DNA from 4 places in the Streptomyces sp. NPDC087844 genome. Region 4 is predicted to be linked to each of the others. Evidence: riboswitches for the same ligand, from Rfam matches in the RefSeq annotation. Region 4 holds a riboswitch; each other region holds the start of a gene.
What was found. A riboswitch is a leader RNA that binds a small molecule or an ion and turns the genes downstream of it on or off. The one in region 4 is predicted to bind cyclic di-AMP.

Region 1 (4,005 bases), on a different contig from region 4:
GGAGGCGTGTGTCGTGACCCGCTCAACAACCCGACCGCCAGCTCAGCCGCCAGCTCGGCCGTCCGCCCGCCACGTCCTGCCCGAGTTCACCGAGCGCACCAGTTCGGGGACGCGGACCATGGATCCGTACTCCAAGCTCCTCGAAGAACGGATCGTCTTTCTCGGGACGCCGATCGACGACACGTCCGCGAACGACGTGATGGCGCAGTTCATGCACCTTGAGTACCAGGCACCCGACCGGACCATCTCGCTCTACATCAACTCCCCAGGCGGCTCCTTCAGCGCGATGGCGGCCGTCTACGACACGATGCGGTTCGTCAGCTGCGAGGTGGAGACCATCTGCCTGGGCCAGGCCGCGTCGGCCGCCGCGGTGCTGCTGGCGGCGGGCACACCGGGCAAGCGGTACGCGCTGCCGGGCGCCCGCGTTCTGCTCCATCAGCCGTTCCTGTCCGAGCCGGTTCAGGGACAGGCGTCCGACCTCGCCATCCAGGCGGACGAACTGCTGCGCACCCGCGCCCGCCTGGAGGAGATGCTCGCCCGGCACACGGGGCATAGCCGGGAGCGGATCGGCGCGGACATCGAGCGGGACAAGATCCTCGACGCCCACCAGGCGCTGGAGTACGGGCTGATCGACCGGATCGTCCCCAGCCGCAAGACTGCCCTCGGCGCGTCCGACACACCCGGCCCGTCCGGCACATCCGGCCCGTCCGACGCACCCGGCGCGGGGTGATCCGCCGATGCTCCCACCCGAGTTGCCCCCGCTGCCGGCTCTGACGCGGGCCGAAGCCGAGCTGATCGACCGGTATCTGGAGGTGGTCGACCTCCTCGGCCGGATCAACCCGGCACACTCCGGGGACACCTACCGCGGACTGCGCGCGGCCCAGGCACTGGTCGGCAGGGCCACCGCGCTGCGCGACGCCCTGACCCTGATGCACCAGCGGGGCGAACACGAGCTGCACGCGGCAACCCTGGCGCGGGCCCTGCGCGTCCTCGACGGTGAGCGCAGGGCGAGCCGGGTCGCCCTGCCGCCCAGCTCCGACACCTGACACCGACACCGACACCTGACAAACACCACACCCCTCGGTCCGGCCTCACGCGCGCACTTGACGAAGCGTCCGCACCGGAGTTGAAACGCACCAGACGGCGTACCCCCGGTCGGCGTAGTCGCAACTGCTCCCCCAGGCCCCGGCGAGTTGCGCAACGCACGTACGTCCGAGGCGGAATCAACTGTTCCAGTGCTGGTGCGAGGGTCCTTGAGGCTCTCGACACCCACCCGCAGAAAGGGCTGTCCACCCGAACGGGTGAGTGGTGAGTAAGACCACAAATCGCCGATTCCGCTCGGCTTTTGGGACATCAGTGCGTCAAGATCCCTGCGACGACAAGCCCCCGCCACAAGCGGCGGGGCGGTCCGGGCGGACGCCGAGTCCTGCCGCTGCCCGGATGACCGGTCGACAGAAGTGCATCGGCAGGAGTGGAGGACCCAGGCACGACGGGCCGCCGGAGAGATCCGAGTGGCCCTTGGGGTGAAGCCGCAGCTGCGGCCGGGCAACTTCGCCAGCCCGAATCCGACAGGTCATCCTTCACAGGCGGCTGACGAAGGGTTGCGCATGACTGCGCTCAATCGTGTCCCGTCGCTGTTCAGCAGGGCCGGTACCGCATCGGTCCTCACCATCGCCGCCGTAGGCGGCGGCATAGTGGCCCCTGGCTTCGCGTCCGATGCGGAAGCGGCCACTCCCGCGACGAAGGCACTCAAGGTGGCGGCCTCCAAGAAGGGCGCCCCGTACAAGTACGGGGCCGTGGGGCCCAAGCGCTTCGACTGCTCCGGCCTCACGCTCTACTCGTTCAAGAAGGCGGGCAAGAAGCTGCCCCGCACGGCTGCGGCCCAGTACAACAAGACGAACCACGTCTCCTCCTCGAAGCGCAAGCAGGGGGACCTGGTCTTCTTCCACTCGGGCCGGAACGTCTACCACGTGGGCATCTACGCCGGGAAGGGACGGATCTGGCACTCGCCGAAGACCGGGGATGTGGTGAAGCTCCAGAAGATCTGGACGAAGAGCGTCTGGTACGGCCGGGTCAGGTGATCCACCCACGGGGCGGCCGTGGCGATCTCCACGGCCGCCCCGTGAGGGACCCGGGCATGACGCGTGATTTCGGCGGCTGAATGGTTACTCGTTCACTTATGGCCGATCCGCACCACCACGAGGGGCGCAACGAGACCCGTCTTGAGCGCGCCGACCGGAACTTTCTCGAACTCCTCCAGGAGCTGCGGGTCACCCAGACGGGCGTTCAGATCCTCTTCGCCTTCCTGCTCACCCTCGCCTTCACCCCGCGGTTCCCGTCCCTCGACACCGTGCAGCGCACCACGTACGTCGTCACCCTGCTGCTCTCGGTCCTGGCGGCGGCACTCTTCACGGCCCCCGCCGCCCTGCACCGGCGGCTGTTCCAGCGGGGCGCCAAGCCGCTGGTGGTCAATGCCTCGTCCCGGCTCGCGCAGGCCGGCCTGGCCGTGCTCGCGCTCGCTCTCACCGGTTCCGTGCTGCTCGTCGTGGACGTGGCGGTGGACCGGACCGAGGGGATCGTGGCCGGGGCGACCACTCTGCTCCTCTGCGTCGGTCTGTGGGAGGTCCTGCCATACCTGCTGAAACGGGCCGTCGACAAGACCTCGGACGATGAGGGCTAGCGCTCCGCTGAATGTCTGAAATCTTGTGAATGTCTGAAATCTTGTCGGCGGGCGTGTCGTGGCTGGTCGCGCTTACGCGGCGGAGCCGCATGTCGATACTGCCCCGCGCCCCTTGAGGGCGCCGTCACGGGCCGTCGGTCAGTCGGCCGAGACCGGCTCCACCGGTACCGTCCAGGGCAGCGTGACCGACACGGTCTTTCCGCCTTCCCTGGTGGACCGGACCGAAAGCTTGCCACCGGACTCCGCGGTCAGCCAGCGGATGATCACCATGCCCCGGCCGTTGTCCTGCTGGACGGCCGCGGGCAGCCGTTTCGGGAAGCGCGGGTGGCTGTCGGTCACGCCGATGCGCAGCTGTTCGTCACGGTCGAGTTCGATGTCCACCGTGAAGGTGGGTGACAGTCCGAAGGTGTGCTGTACCGCGTTCGTGGCGAGTTCGGAGACGATGAGCCGGACCGTGTCGGCGGTCTCCGAGTCGGAAGGCAGTCCCCATGTGGCCAGGACGTCGGTGACATACGTACGGGCGGCGGAGACCGAGGCGGGATCGCTCGGCAGAGTGACGGATGCTTCCTGGTGGTCTGCCATGCGACGTCGTCCCTTTCCCACGGGACCGGGGCCCGACCGAAGCGGATGACTTCGAGACGGTCCCGGCCTGGTGCTTGCGCCAGCGTGCCACTACCTCGGCGTTCGTGGTGCCGATCCACCAAGATATGCATATATCTGTCGCTCGAAGCGGTGAACTCTGCGACCGTCGACCGTATTTGGGCGGTCAGCCGGTTTGTCCTCTACCGTCGGCGTGACGCCGGGCGCCATAGCGCTTGCGCGACGGTCGGAAGGAGACGGCCATGCAGTACGGCCCCGCGGTGCGCCGACGTAAGCTCGGCGCCGAACTGCGTGCCCTGCGCGCCCGCGCGGGCCTCACGAGCGGTGAGGCGGCCCGCCTCGTGGGCTGGCATCAGTCCAAGGTGAGCCGGATCGAGACCGGCCGCAGCGGGGTCAAGCCCGCGGACGTGCGGCGGCTCCTGGACGCGTACGACGTCCGGGACCCGGAGCTGCACGAGTTACTCGTCGTGCTGGCCGGCTCGGACGACGACGGCCGGCACCACTGGTGGCACGCCTATCGGGGCCTCCTGCCTGCGACGTACAGCGATTTCATCAGTCTGGAGTCGCAGGCGGGTGCCATGCGCACGCTGGAGAACTCCGTGGTCCCCGGCCTCCTCCAGACGCCGGAGTACGCCCGCGAGGTGACGCGGGCCGCGGTGGGCGGGGCGCACGACGGCAGGGTGGACGCGCTGGTGGAGGTACTGGTGAAGGTGCGCCTCGCGCGC
Region 2 (4,005 bases), on a different contig from region 4:
GGCCGGCGTCAGCTCGGGTGCGGCGACCCCCGTCCCGTCGAACCCGGTCGCGCTCGCCACCCCCGCGAGGGCGATGGTGAAGGCGGTGCGGGCCGTACCGCCGCCGAGTGAGCGCTGTCTGGGCTTGCGGTGTGCTGCCACGTGCGATCCACGTTCCTTCCGTACGGCCGCCGGGGCATTGAGACGTCCACGGCGGCGGCCCTCAAGGGCTGGTTGCACGTCCGGCGGCAGCCCGCACAGGGGGAGCGGGCCGCCGCCGGACTTCTTGGCGGTGGTACCGACTGCCGCCCTGGCCCGGGCGGTTGTGGTGGGGAGCCGGTCACCTGGGGAAGGACGCTAAACCTCACGATGCGCCGGTGGTAACGGCATGTACGGAAGTGGTGGCACTCGGCCACGAGCTGACCGGGTGCGACCGTGATCCGGGCCCGGTGCCACCGACTTGGCGCGGTGGGGTGACCGATGTTCACGTTGTGGGGGAGCGGCACGCGCGACGGTGCTATGGACTCCGCCCGGGGCCTGCCAGGAGCCTGAGGTGCGGGCCGACGCGGGCCGACGCGGGCCGACGCGGGCCGACGCGGGGCGACGCGCGGCGACGCGAGCCGGTGCGGGCCGGTGCGAGGCGGCATGCGGGCGTCCGGTTAGGGTCCGGGCTCATGGACGTACTCATTCATGTCTTCGTCGCCCTGCACATCATCGGCATCGCCTCCCTGCTGGGCGGCTTCCTCACCCAGCTGAAGGCCATGGGCGGCGGCACGGCCCGCTTCACCCCCGCCATGCTCCACGGCGCGCTGACCATGCTGGTCACCGGCGCGGTCCTGGTCGGCCTCAACCAGGCCGACGACCAGACCGTCAACAACATCAAGATCGGCGTGAAGCTGGCGCTACTGGTCGTGATCCTCGGCCTCGTCTACGTGAAACGCGACGACGAGAAGGTGGAGAAGGGCCTGTTCGCCCTGGTGGGCGGGCTGACCACGGTGAACGTCTTCATCGCGGTGCTCTGGACCTGAGCGACCGACCCGGAATCCGACCCGGAATCCGACCCGGAACACGGACGGGGTACGCGGACGGGGTACGCGGACGGGGTACGCGGACGGGGTACGCGGACGGGGTACGGCACACACGTGCCGTACCCCGTCCGGATGCGGGTGGGCCCCTAGCCCGGCCGTACCACGCTGTGGACCGGCATGTAGTAGATCGACTCCTCGCGGACGTAGGCACCCGGCTTCGGGGCGTGGATCATCATGCCGTCGCCGATGTAGATGCCGACGTGGCTGATGTCGTCGTAGAAGAAGACCAGGTCGCCGGGCTGGGCGTTGTCCACGGAGACGGTCGTGCCGGTCTCGACCTGGTCCCATGTGGTGCGCGGGAGGGTCACTCCGGCGGCCTTCCAGGCGGCCTGGGTCAGACCGGAGCAGTCGTACGAACCAGGACCGCTGGCGCCCCAGACGTACGGCTTGCCGATCTGGGCGCGGGCGAAGGCGAGCGCCTTGGCCGCCTTGGTGGAGGAGGCGGAGTCCGATCCCGGCACGCTCCCGGTGCCGGTGCCGGTGCCGGTGCCGGTGCCCGCGCCCGTTCCGGCGGCGGCCCCGGTGCCCTGCGTCGCCGCCTCCTGGCGCCGGCGCTCCGCGTCGGCTGCCTGCTGCCGCGCCAGCTCGTCCGCCTTGCGCCGGGCCTTTTCCTGCTTCTCCCGCTCGATCGCGGCGAGGCGGACCTTGTCCTCGGCGGTCAGCTTCGAGAGGAGCTCGCGCGCCTCGGCGAGCTTTCGCTGAACGTCCGCCTTGGACGTCTTCAGCGTGCTCTGCGTCGTGGTGAGCGTCTCCAGACCCTCGGAGGCCTCCTGCCGCCTCTTCGACGTGGTGGCCCGCTGGGTGACGTACTCGTCGACGGCCTGCTGCTGGCGGGCGGTCAGCCGGTTCATCAGCTGGGTCTGGTCGAAGTAGTCCTGCGGGTTGTCCGCGAGGAGGAGAGAGGCCGTGTCGGGGGCGGACGCTCCCGTGCGGTACTGCGCCGCGGCGAACGTCCCCAGCGCCTCGCGCGCGGTGTTGAGCTTCTCCGTACGCTGCGCCACGTCGTCGAGGAGCGTGGCGACGCGCTTGCGTTGCTTGGTGGTCTTCTCCTTGGCCGCGTTGTACTTCTCGGTGGCCGTGCCAGCCTGCTGGTAGAGGTCGTCGATCTTCTTCTGGACTTCCTCCGTGCTGGGCGTGGGCTCCGCGGCAGGCGAGGCGTCCGCCGTCTGGGAGAGCAGGGCCACCGAGGTCAGGGCCGCGGTGGCGAGGGCCGGCGTCCGTACGCCCAAGGGGCTGGGGGGCCGCGACTTGCGGTGTGGCGCCACGAGGGCGTCTCCTTCCGTCATCCGCCTACCGAGTTAGCTGTCGGGTTCGGGCGAATGCTTCGGAAGGTTTGCCCTACGGTCCTTGTCCCGCGAGGGAGTCGGACCGATTCACCCCAGGATCGGTTGGGTCCCCGGTTCCGGAGGCCGCGAGGGCATGCCGGATTCGGCGGAGCCCGCTCGGCCCGGCGTTGTTCGCCGGTGCGGGTCGAGCGGTCTACGCGAAAGTTAGCCAATACGTGTGGCACCTGTGAAGTTTGATGTGCGATATGCCCGATACATTTTCGTGACCTGGGCCACGGATGCCGTCCGCTGACGTCAATTGGTCGTGATCTGCTCCGAGTTGTCCCTGAGGGGCGCGGGAGCGCGGTGGCCGGGTCGCGGAGCGGCGCCCGCGCCGACGGGCCGGTTCCGGCCGCCTCGGTCATTACCTCAGGCAGGTGGTGTGCCGGTGCGCCCTGTCTCCGCACGGCTATACGGAAATCATCCATACGCGGTTCGGGTGCGGGGCGAAGTGGCGCCCTGCAGCGGTAGCGCCGGGCGCGACACGACACGGCGCGGCGCGACACAGCACGACAGGGCGCGACACGACACGGCACGACGGGGCGCGACGGGGCACGGCGCGGCACGCCAAGACACCGTCATGGTCGCCGTGTGTAGTGACGCACTCATTACGGGTGAGGGTCCCCCTCGGCCGCCCGGCCCGGATTCCGCCGAGTTTCCGGGGTGGCGGCCGGGTGTCAGTGGGGGCGCCTAGACTCGGAGAGCGATGAGCAGCCTCTTTGATGACAGCTTCCTGGCGGACCTCAAGCCCTCCCGGGCCCACGAGGAAGAGCCCCCGCCGCCGCCCGAGGACGAGGCGCCGGACCACGGTCCGGACGACCTGTTCGGCGGGCGCTTCGACGTGCCCGCGAGCCGATGGGGGTCCCCCCGGTCGAGCGGGGTCGAGACCGGGGGAGGCTATTACCGCGACGGCGCCCCTCGGCCGCTCATGGACCCGGCCACGCTCCTGGACGGGCTGAACGAGAACCAGCGCGCCGCGGTGGTCCACCATGGCTCACCCCTGCTCATCGTGGCCGGCGCCGGTTCCGGCAAGACCCGTGTGCTCACCCACCGCATCGCCCACCTGCTGGGCGAGCGCAAGGTGCACCCCGGCCAGATCCTCGCGATCACCTTCACGAACAAGGCCGCGGGCGAGATGAAGGAGCGCGTCGAGCAGCTCGTGGGCCCGCGGGCCCACGCGATGTGGGTCATGACCTTCCACAGCGCCTGCGTGCGGATCCTGCGCAGGGAGAGCAAGAAGCTCGGCTTCACGTCGTCCTTCTCGATCTACGACGCCGCCGACAGCATGCGGCTCATGGCCCTGGTCTGCCGTGACCTGGATCTCGATCCCAAGCGCTTCCCGCCGAAGTCCTTCAGCGCCAAGATCTCGAACCTGAAGAACGAGCTGATCGACGAGGAGGACTTCGCCGCCCAGGCCTCCGACGGCTTCGAGAAGACCGCCGCCCAGGCCTACGCGATGTACCAGTCGCGGCTGCGCGAGGCGAACGCGCTGGACTTCGACGACCTGATCATGACGACGGTCAACCTCCTCCGCGCCTTCCCCGACGTCGCCGAGCACTACCGCCGCCGCTTCCGGCATGTCCTCGTGGACGAGTACCAGGACACGAACCACG
Region 3 (4,005 bases), on a different contig from region 4:
AGGTGGCGCCTCCGGAGTCGTACCGGGAGTGGTTCCGGCAGCGGTTCGGGCAGGTGACTGATCGTGGTCGGCGTGGGCCGGCCCGCCCTGGAGGTGGCGGCGCTCGCCGCCGAGACGGGCGCACAGGTGCGCGTGGTGGCGCGCGGAAAGGGGTCTGTCGACTTCGGCGCGCCCCCGTGGCAGCAGCCATTGCTGCAGGCCGGGTCACCCTTCGGCCGGACCTGGTCGTTGTGGGCCCTCACCTACCACCCGCGCCCGTACCGTCATCTGCCCTCGGGAGGCGGCCACTCCCTCGCCCGCGCCACCAAGGAAGCGGCCGAGCGGCCGACCCGCACCGTCCGGACCCGCACCGTCCGGACCTTCGGTGGCCGCGTCGAGAACTGTGCGCGGACCGCATCGTCACCGCCACCGGCTACCGCGTCGACCCCGCCGCGACGGACTTACTCGGCCATGAGCTGCGGCACGGCCGGCTCGTACGGTCCGGTGATGCGGTTCGTGTGCGGGACGGCGTTCGCCCCGCCACGGCTGGTTCGGCATCCGGCGGCACGGCACCGCTGAACTCGGGGGCGCGAACGCACTCGGTGGGAGCGCGCGGGCGCACGCGGGCGGTCGGGAAGGGGGCGTGAATCGGGTCGGCGGAGTGGCCGATATGTCATGGGATCGGCCTGAACTCCAGGGGTCTGCAGGGGCCTGCGATGACGCGTGGGGTGGTCGAGGTGCCGGACGACGTCCGGTTCCCGTCGAGTCGCTGGGGGATTCGATCCGTATTCTCTGATCATGGCCCCACCGATTGCATATTCACTCATCGCCACTGACCTGGACGGGACGCTGCTGCGCGGCGACGACACCTTCTCGGACCGGTCGCGCGCGGCGCTGGCGATGGCGGTCGGGGCAGGCGCCCGACACCTCGTGGTGACGGGGCGCCCCGCCCCGCGCGTACGGCCGCTGCTGGACGAACTCGGCAGCCAGGGTCTCGCGGTGTGCGGACAGGGCGCGCAGTTGTACGACGCCGGCGCGGACCGCATGGTGTGGTCCGTCACGCTCGAACGAGAGCTGGCCGAGGTGGCTCTCGGCAAGATCGAGGCGGAGGTCGGCGAGGTGTACGCGGCCGTCGACCAGGACGGGGTCGACGGTCTCACGCTCATCGAGCCGGGTTACGAGATGCCCCACCCGACGCTTCCGGCGGTACGGGTGCTGCGGCGCGACGACCTCTGGAATCAGCCCATCAGCAAGGTGCTGCTGCGTCATCCCCTGCTCTCCGACGACGAGTTGGCGTCCGCCGCCCGTGGAGCGGTCGGTTCCCTCGCCACCGTGACGATGTCAGGGCCCGGCACCGTCGAACTCCAGCCATGCGGCATCACGAAGGCGACGGGCCTCGCGCTCGCCGCCGCCCGGCTGGGCCTCACGTCGGCGCAGACCATCGCCTTCGGAGACATGCCGAACGACATCCCCATGTTCGACTGGGCCGCGCGCGGGGTCGCGATGGCCAACGCGCATCCCGAACTCAAGTCCGTGGCCGACGAGATCACTCTCTCGAACGAGGACGACGGTATCGCGGTGGTCCTGGAGCGCATGTTCCCCACCGACCGGACCGACCGGACCGACCGGACCGACCGGACCGACCGGACCGACCGGACCGACCGGGGGACGGGCCCCCGGGTCGGCCGACGGGTCGGTCAGTAGGCGCCGAAGACGTTGTCGATCGAGCCGTAGCGCGCGGCGGCGTAGTTGCACGCCGCCGTGATGTTGGCGACCGGGTCGAACGGGTCCAGCGACGTACCGGTCACGTGGTACGCCGAGAAGGTCGGGTCGATGACCTGCAGAAGCCCCTTCGACGGCGTACCGGCGACCGCGTTGGAGTCCCAGTTGTTCATGGCCTGCGGATTGCCCGACGACTCGCGGATGATGTTGCGGTAGATGCCGTCGTAGGTGCCCGGTATGCCCTGCTGGGCCATGACGTCCAGGGACTGCTTGATCCAGCCGTCGAGGTCGTCCGTGTAGGTCGTCGCGGAGGCCGGGGTGACGGCGGAGGCCGTGGACGCCTTGGACGTCGTGGCTGCCTTGGCGGTCTTGGCGGTCTTGGCCGAGGTCTGGCCGTTCTTCGTGCCCACGGTGAGCTTGAGGCCCGGCCGGATGACCGCCGGGTCGTCGCCGATGACCGCGCGGTTGGCCTTGTAGAGCTTCTTCCAGTCGCCCGTGGTGTGCGACTTGGCGATCTTGGTCAGGGTGTCGCCCTCGACCACCTTGTAGGTGACCAGCGAGACCTGCGGGACCGCGTTCGGGGCGGCCTGGGCGCCGGTGGCCCCCACGAGGGGGAGCGCGAGTGCGGCTCCGCCCGTCCCGGCGGCGACGATGCCACGGGTGAGGGCGCTGTTTCTGGGGCGGCGGTGCTTGCCTCGTGCGGGCATGGCGAATTCCTCTCCGGCGCCTGCGAGGTGAGCTGTCGGGTTCGGGCGGGAGATGCCCGGCCGCGTGGTGGGCGCGACTTGACCCCTAGCCGTTCCGATATCCGGACCGGCGGCTTACCTGGGTCCCCCGCTCCTGCCGTACGCGAGTGAATGGGTGACTGGGATTTCCGGGCGGCGGCAGGATTAGGCGTTCCGTCCGGAGTGACGTGAACGTATGCGAGAGCACATGTTGTGAACAAGCCCCGAATTCGCACAGCGACGGCCATGAACTGCCTTGTCGGACGAATATCGCTTGATCAAAACGGAAGGCAAAGTTCAACTTGGCTTCTGTAAAGGGAAATCGACCGGCTCGACAAAACGATCACTTCGGGTGGGCGTGACCCAATTCACTGGCACCGGTGCCCGATGTCCATAAAAAAGGTGATACGCAGCGTTCTGCGAGTGCCGCCATGTCGGATGCCGGGTAGCCGGATACCGGATGCCGGGTACCGGTCGCCGTGGGTGGTTGCAGGAGTACGCGAACCCGTCCCGACTCATCCCGCCGTGCGCGGAATGCGTTTCTCCCAGGTGCGGTGGAACACCACTTCGTCGCCGTCCTTGCAGATCACTTCGTTCGCCGTGATGAAGTCCGTCTCGTCGCAACTGATTTCGGAGCGCGTCTCGACGCTCGCGTCCCACGGCATGTCCGGCCGGTGCAGCCGGACGGACCAGTCGGACCGCGTGCGTGCCGACAACGGGTCGGACTCATTGATCGTGTACGTCTCCAACGCGTCCTCGGTGAATTCGAGGCCGTCCGGATAGACGCGGGTGCCGCCGTACCGCGGATCGACTTCCAGGCGCCATTCACCCTTGGCCACATCGCGGACCACGAGGCGTTCTGGGCGCGGCTCGTCCAGTGTGGCGGGGAAGTTCACGCCCAGCGGAGCCGACTGTTCCGGTTCCTCGAACACGATGGAGGGGTCCGACTCCTGTGCGCGGAGCGGGAGTTCCAGCGCGCTCCCCGACGGAGTGAGGGTGAAGCCCGCCTCCGAGCCAGGCTGGGGCCAGATCCACGGCCAGTACGCGGAGGAGACCGCGAGCCGGATGCGATGGCCCGGAGGGAAGGCGTGGCCGATGCCGTTCAGCTCGAAAAGCACCTCCTCCGTAGAGCCCGGTTTCCAGAGAACCACCTGGTCACGACCGTGACGGGCTGTCAGGTTCAGGACGCCTCGGGTGACCAGGGTCGAGGAGCCGTCGGGGGCCACGTCGCACAGACGGGCCACTACTTGTCCACGCATCACCGGCGAGGTGAGCCTCAGGCGCACGCGCGGGCGGCCCAGTACCCAGGTCTCTTCCTGGACGTCGAACTCGAAGCACACCGACCGCGCGTCCTCCTCCCGCTGGTCCGGCGGCAGGTCCGCCTCGTTGCCGAAGGGGAAGAAGCGGCCGGCGTCCAGCCCGGTGTGCTGGGGGGAGCGCACCACCACAGGAGCACCCTGGAGCGCGTACGGGACGTGGGCGACCAGGGGAGAGGGCCAGGCGGGGTCACCGACCCAGCGGCCGGGCAGCACCGGGTACACCGTCGCGGGAGGGTGCGAGTCGCTGACGTACGAGCGCA
Region 4 (4,005 bases):
TCACATGGCTGAGCGCCGCGTCAACGTCGGCTGGGCCGAGGGCCTGCACGCCCGTCCCGCCTCCATCTTCGTCCGGGCGGCCACGGCCACCGGCGTCCCCGTGACGATCGCCAAGGCCGACGGGAACCCCGTCAACGCCGCGTCCATGCTCGCGGTCCTCGGCCTGGGCGCCCAGGGCGGCGAGGAGATCGTCCTGGCCTCCGACGCCGAGGGCGCGGACGCCGCGCTCGACCGTCTGGCGAAGCTGGTCGCCGAAGGTCTCGACGAGCTCCCCGAGACGGTCTGACCCGCAGGCATCCTCGGACCTCTTCGGACCTCCTCGGGCCTCGTCGGGCCCCCTCGGGCCTCCCGGATTCCGTCGGACCCCATCGGGCCCGTCGGATCCCGTACGGCGGAGCCGCGTCACCCCCACCCCGGGCGACGCGGCTCCGCCGTTTTTGCGCGCACGGGTTGCACGCACGGGTTTGCACGTACGGGGCCGGGAGCCGTTGTTTTCCTGCGCGTGGCGTATCGATTTCCGCCCGCTTCCGCGCGCACGAAAATGACGTGCCCGACAATTTCAGGCACGCGGAAGAAAAGGGCACCAGAAATAGGACCCCGCCGAATATCCCTCTTTGTATACGGCTCTTCTGTTAATGCCGCGGGCCCGCCGTGTTTACGGGATGTTGCGAAGTCCTCACACGCTCGGCGCGGCCACCGCCGGGGAACCGCAGCCGGTGGGCGGACGTCGCCCGCTCCGTGTGCAGCGCCGTGATCGTCCTCGCCCGGTCGCTGTCACCGCGGGCCACCGCGTCCACGATGGCCCCGTGCTCGGTCCAGGACTCGGCGGGGTGCGCGGACGCCTCGACCGAGTACATCCAGGCGATCTTGTGCCGCAGCTGGCCGAGCGTCGAGGTCAGCGCCGGGCTGCCCGAGGACTGCGCGAGCGTCTCGTGGAACCAGCCGCCGAGCGAGCGCAGATCCTCGCTGTTGCCCCGCCTCGCCCGCTCCTGACCGAGCCTGACCAGGCCGCGCAGCACCTTGAGATGGGCCTCGGTGCGCCGCTGGGCGGCACGGGCGGCGCCCAGTGGCTCCAGCAGCACGCGCATCTCCAGGAGGTCGGCGGCCTCCTGCTCCGTGGGTTCCGCGACGCACGCGCCCGCGTGCCGACGGGTGACCACGAAGCCCTCCGCCTCCAGGGTGCGCAGCGCCTCGCGCACGGGAACCCGCGAGACGCCGTAGCGGCGCGCGAGCAGTTCTTCGGTGAGCCGGCTGCCGCGCTCGTAGACACCCGCGACGATGTCGTCCCGGATCGCCGTGCATACCGAGCGCGCGGGAATACGCATGACCGGACCTCCGCCTTAATCCCCGCGAAACGCGGTCGATTGACGCTTGTTCGGTGACTCTATTGCAGAGAACGGGAAATTCCGAAGGCAGCCGGGAATCCATGGATATTTTTTGGACACACCGCGCTTGTGAACAGGCAGTCGTCCGGTGCGAAAGTGACCGGAAGCCGTCCGAAGGCGCGAAGGCCCCGGCTCGGTGAGCCGGGGCCGGGGCCTTCGACGGAGGCTGCCGTGCGGCAGTGCGGTGCCGTGCGGCAGTGCGGTGCGGTGCGGGGTGCCGTGCGGTCAGACGTTCACGCCGTGCCCGCGAAGGTACGCGACGGGGTCCATGTCGGATCCGTACTCCGCGGTCGTCCGCGCCTCGAAGTGCAGGTGCGCCCCCGTGACGTTGCCGGTCGCCCCGGAGAGGGCTATCTGCTGTCCCGGAGTGACCGTCTGGCCGACCGAGACACCGATGGACGAGAGATGCCCGTACTGGGTGTACGTGCCGTCAACCATCTTGATGACGACCTGGTTGCCGTAGGAGCCGCCCCAGCCTGCCTCCACGACGGTGCCGGAGCCCACCGCGTGCACGGCGGTACCACTGGCGGCGTGGAAGTCGATGCCGGTGTGGCTGCCGGAGGACCAGACGCCGCCACCGGCCTGGTAGGAGGTGGAGACGTACGAGCCGGTGATCGGCGCGGTGTAGGCGTTGAGGCGCTTGCGCTCGGCCTCGCGGGCCGCACGGACCTTGGCCTCGCGCTCCTCCTCGGCCTTCGCCTTGGCCTTGGCCGCGGCTTCCGCCGCACGCTTCTCAGCGGCGGCCTCGGCCTTCTCGCGGGCGGCGGCCTGCTCGGCGGCCTGGCGCTGGGCGGCGGCCTGCGCGTCGATCTCGTGGGCGACCAGGTCGTCCATGGTGACGGCCTTGAGGGGACCTGTCTGCTCGATCTCGCTCTCGGCGGCGAACGCCGGGGCGGCCAGCGTGCCCACGACACCGGTGGTGGCCAGGGCGGCGACGCCGACGGTCCTGCGGGTGGTGCGCGTCATGCGGCTGGGAAGACGGTGCTTCCCTGTGGCGCGGGTGAACGCCATGAAGTGGCTGGTCCTTTCCTTCCTTCTCGCCTACCGGGTTAGCTGACGGGTTCGGAGCAGGAAGGTCTCCTACGGACCCCCTTCGGGAAGGGCGTCCGATTCACCCCAGGGACATGGGTCCCCGGCTCCCCTGGCTCGCGCCGTACGGGGACTCGGCGATGACTGTCCGGTGCCGCGGACGCGGCGCAGTGCCTGACGAACAGCCGGACCGACGCTAAGCGGCGCCTCTTTCAATAGACAAACGGATCACCATTTTTGTAGCGCACGCCACAGGGCAGACAGGCAACTTCCCTGCAATACGGACACACCGTGGGCGTAGAAGGACAGGAAAGGGCCCGGGTGACTCGTCCAGCCACCCGGGCCCCGGCCGTGACAGGTCCTGCTCGATCTCAGGCCCTGCCCGGTCACCGATCCCTACTCGGCTCGCACGACGCTGACTTCGCCGACGCCGAGGGCCCTGACGGGCTCCTCGATCTGCGCCGCGTCACCGACGAGGACGGTCACCAGACGGTCCACCGGGAACGCGTTCACGGCTGCCGCGGTGGCCTCCACGGTGCCGGTCGCGGCGAGCTGCTTGTACAGCGTCGCCTGGAAGTCGTCCGGCAGATGCTGTTCGACCTGGTCGGCGAGCGTGCCCGCGACGGCGCCCGCGGTCTCGTACTTCAGGGGCGCCACACCCACCAGGTTCTGCACGGCGACATCGCGCTCGGCGTCCGTCAGGCCCTCGGCTGCGAGGGTGCGCAGCACCTTCCACAGGTCGTCGAGCGCCGGGCCGGTGTTCGGGGTGTCCACGGAGCCGCTGATGGCGAGCATCGAGACGCCCGTCCCGTCCGGAGCGGAGCGCAGCACCTGGCCGAACGCCCGCACACCGTAGGTGTATCCCTTCTCCTCGCGCAGGACACGGTCCAGGCGCGAGGTGAGGGTGCCACCGAGGCAGTACGTGCCGAGCACCTGGGCGGGCCACACGCGGTCGTGCCGGTCCGCGCCGACGCGGCCGATGAGCAGCTGCGTCTGGACGGCTCCGGGCCGGTCGACGATGATCACGCGGCCGGTGTCGTCGGCGGTCACCGAGGGCACGGGGCGCGCCTGGGCCTGCGATCCGGTCCAGGCACCGAGCGTGTCCCCGAGCAGCGCGTCGAGGTCGACGTCCGTGAGGTCGCCGACGACGACCGCGGTGGCCGTGGCGGGGCGCACGTGCTTCTCGTAGAAGGCGCGGACGGCCGCCGAGTCGATCGCGGTGACCGTCTCCTCGGTGCCCTGGCGCGGACGCGACATCCGCAAGTCCGCCGGGAAGAGCTGCCGGGACAGCTCCTTGGCGGCCCGCCGGGCCGGGTTGGCGCTCTCGTGCGGGATCTCGTCGAGCCGGTTGCGCACCAGCCGCTCGATCTCGCCGTCCTCGAAGGCGGGTGCCCTGAGGGCGTCGGCGAGCAGGCCGAGCGCCTTGGGCAGGCGGGAGACGGGGACTTCGAGGCTGAGCCGTACGCCGGGGTGGTCCGCGTGGGCGTCGAGCGTGGCGCCGCAGCGCTCCAGCTCGGCGGCGAACTCCTCGGCCGAGTGCTTGTCGGTGCCCTCCGAGAAGGCCCGCGCCATGATCGTGGCGATGCCGTCG

Region 1: it holds a riboswitch for cyclic di-AMP, as region 4 does, so the genes downstream of both, ACIOKD_RS22735 (C40 family peptidase) here and ACIOKD_RS03250 (M23 family metallopeptidase) in region 4, are expected to answer to the same signal.
Region 2: it holds a riboswitch for cyclic di-AMP, as region 4 does, so the genes downstream of both, ACIOKD_RS04410 (NlpC/P60 family protein) here and ACIOKD_RS03250 (M23 family metallopeptidase) in region 4, are expected to answer to the same signal.
Region 3: it holds a riboswitch for cyclic di-AMP, as region 4 does, so the genes downstream of both, ACIOKD_RS16840 (transglycosylase SLT domain-containing protein) here and ACIOKD_RS03250 (M23 family metallopeptidase) in region 4, are expected to answer to the same signal.

Annotation. Positions count from the first base shown of each region.
Region 1 is NZ_JBIUVD010000011.1:209,954-213,958, reverse strand. It holds gene ACIOKD_RS22745 (ATP-dependent Clp protease proteolytic subunit) at 14-730, shown strand; gene ACIOKD_RS22740 (hypothetical protein) at 738-1,046, shown strand; cyclic di-AMP (ydaO/yuaA leader) riboswitch at 1,418-1,604, shown strand; gene ACIOKD_RS22735 (C40 family peptidase) at 1,608-2,081, shown strand; gene ACIOKD_RS22730 (DUF6328 family protein) at 2,180-2,680, shown strand; gene ACIOKD_RS22725 (ATP-binding protein) at 2,819-3,262, opposite strand; gene ACIOKD_RS22720 (helix-turn-helix domain-containing protein) at 3,523-4,005, shown strand, end outside.
Region 2 is NZ_JBIUVD010000002.1:172,371-176,375, forward strand. It holds gene ACIOKD_RS04400 (NlpC/P60 family protein) at 1-141, opposite strand, end outside; gene ACIOKD_RS04405 (hypothetical protein) at 654-1,007, shown strand; gene ACIOKD_RS04410 (NlpC/P60 family protein) at 1,154-2,332, opposite strand; cyclic di-AMP (ydaO/yuaA leader) riboswitch at 2,339-2,511, opposite strand; gene pcrA (DNA helicase PcrA) at 3,099-4,005, shown strand, end outside.
Region 3 is NZ_JBIUVD010000007.1:200,359-204,363, reverse strand. It holds gene ACIOKD_RS16850 (hypothetical protein) at 64-558, shown strand; gene ACIOKD_RS16845 (HAD family hydrolase) at 778-1,683, shown strand; gene ACIOKD_RS16840 (transglycosylase SLT domain-containing protein) at 1,677-2,408, opposite strand; cyclic di-AMP (ydaO/yuaA leader) riboswitch at 2,413-2,575, opposite strand; gene ACIOKD_RS16835 (CocE/NonD family hydrolase) at 2,942-4,005, opposite strand, start outside.
Region 4 is NZ_JBIUVD010000001.1:808,603-812,607, forward strand. It holds gene ACIOKD_RS03240 (HPr family phosphocarrier protein) at 5-286, shown strand; gene ACIOKD_RS03245 (GntR family transcriptional regulator) at 633-1,325, opposite strand; gene ACIOKD_RS03250 (M23 family metallopeptidase) at 1,611-2,396, opposite strand; cyclic di-AMP (ydaO/yuaA leader) riboswitch at 2,409-2,564, opposite strand; gene ACIOKD_RS03255 (M16 family metallopeptidase) at 2,811-4,005, opposite strand, start outside.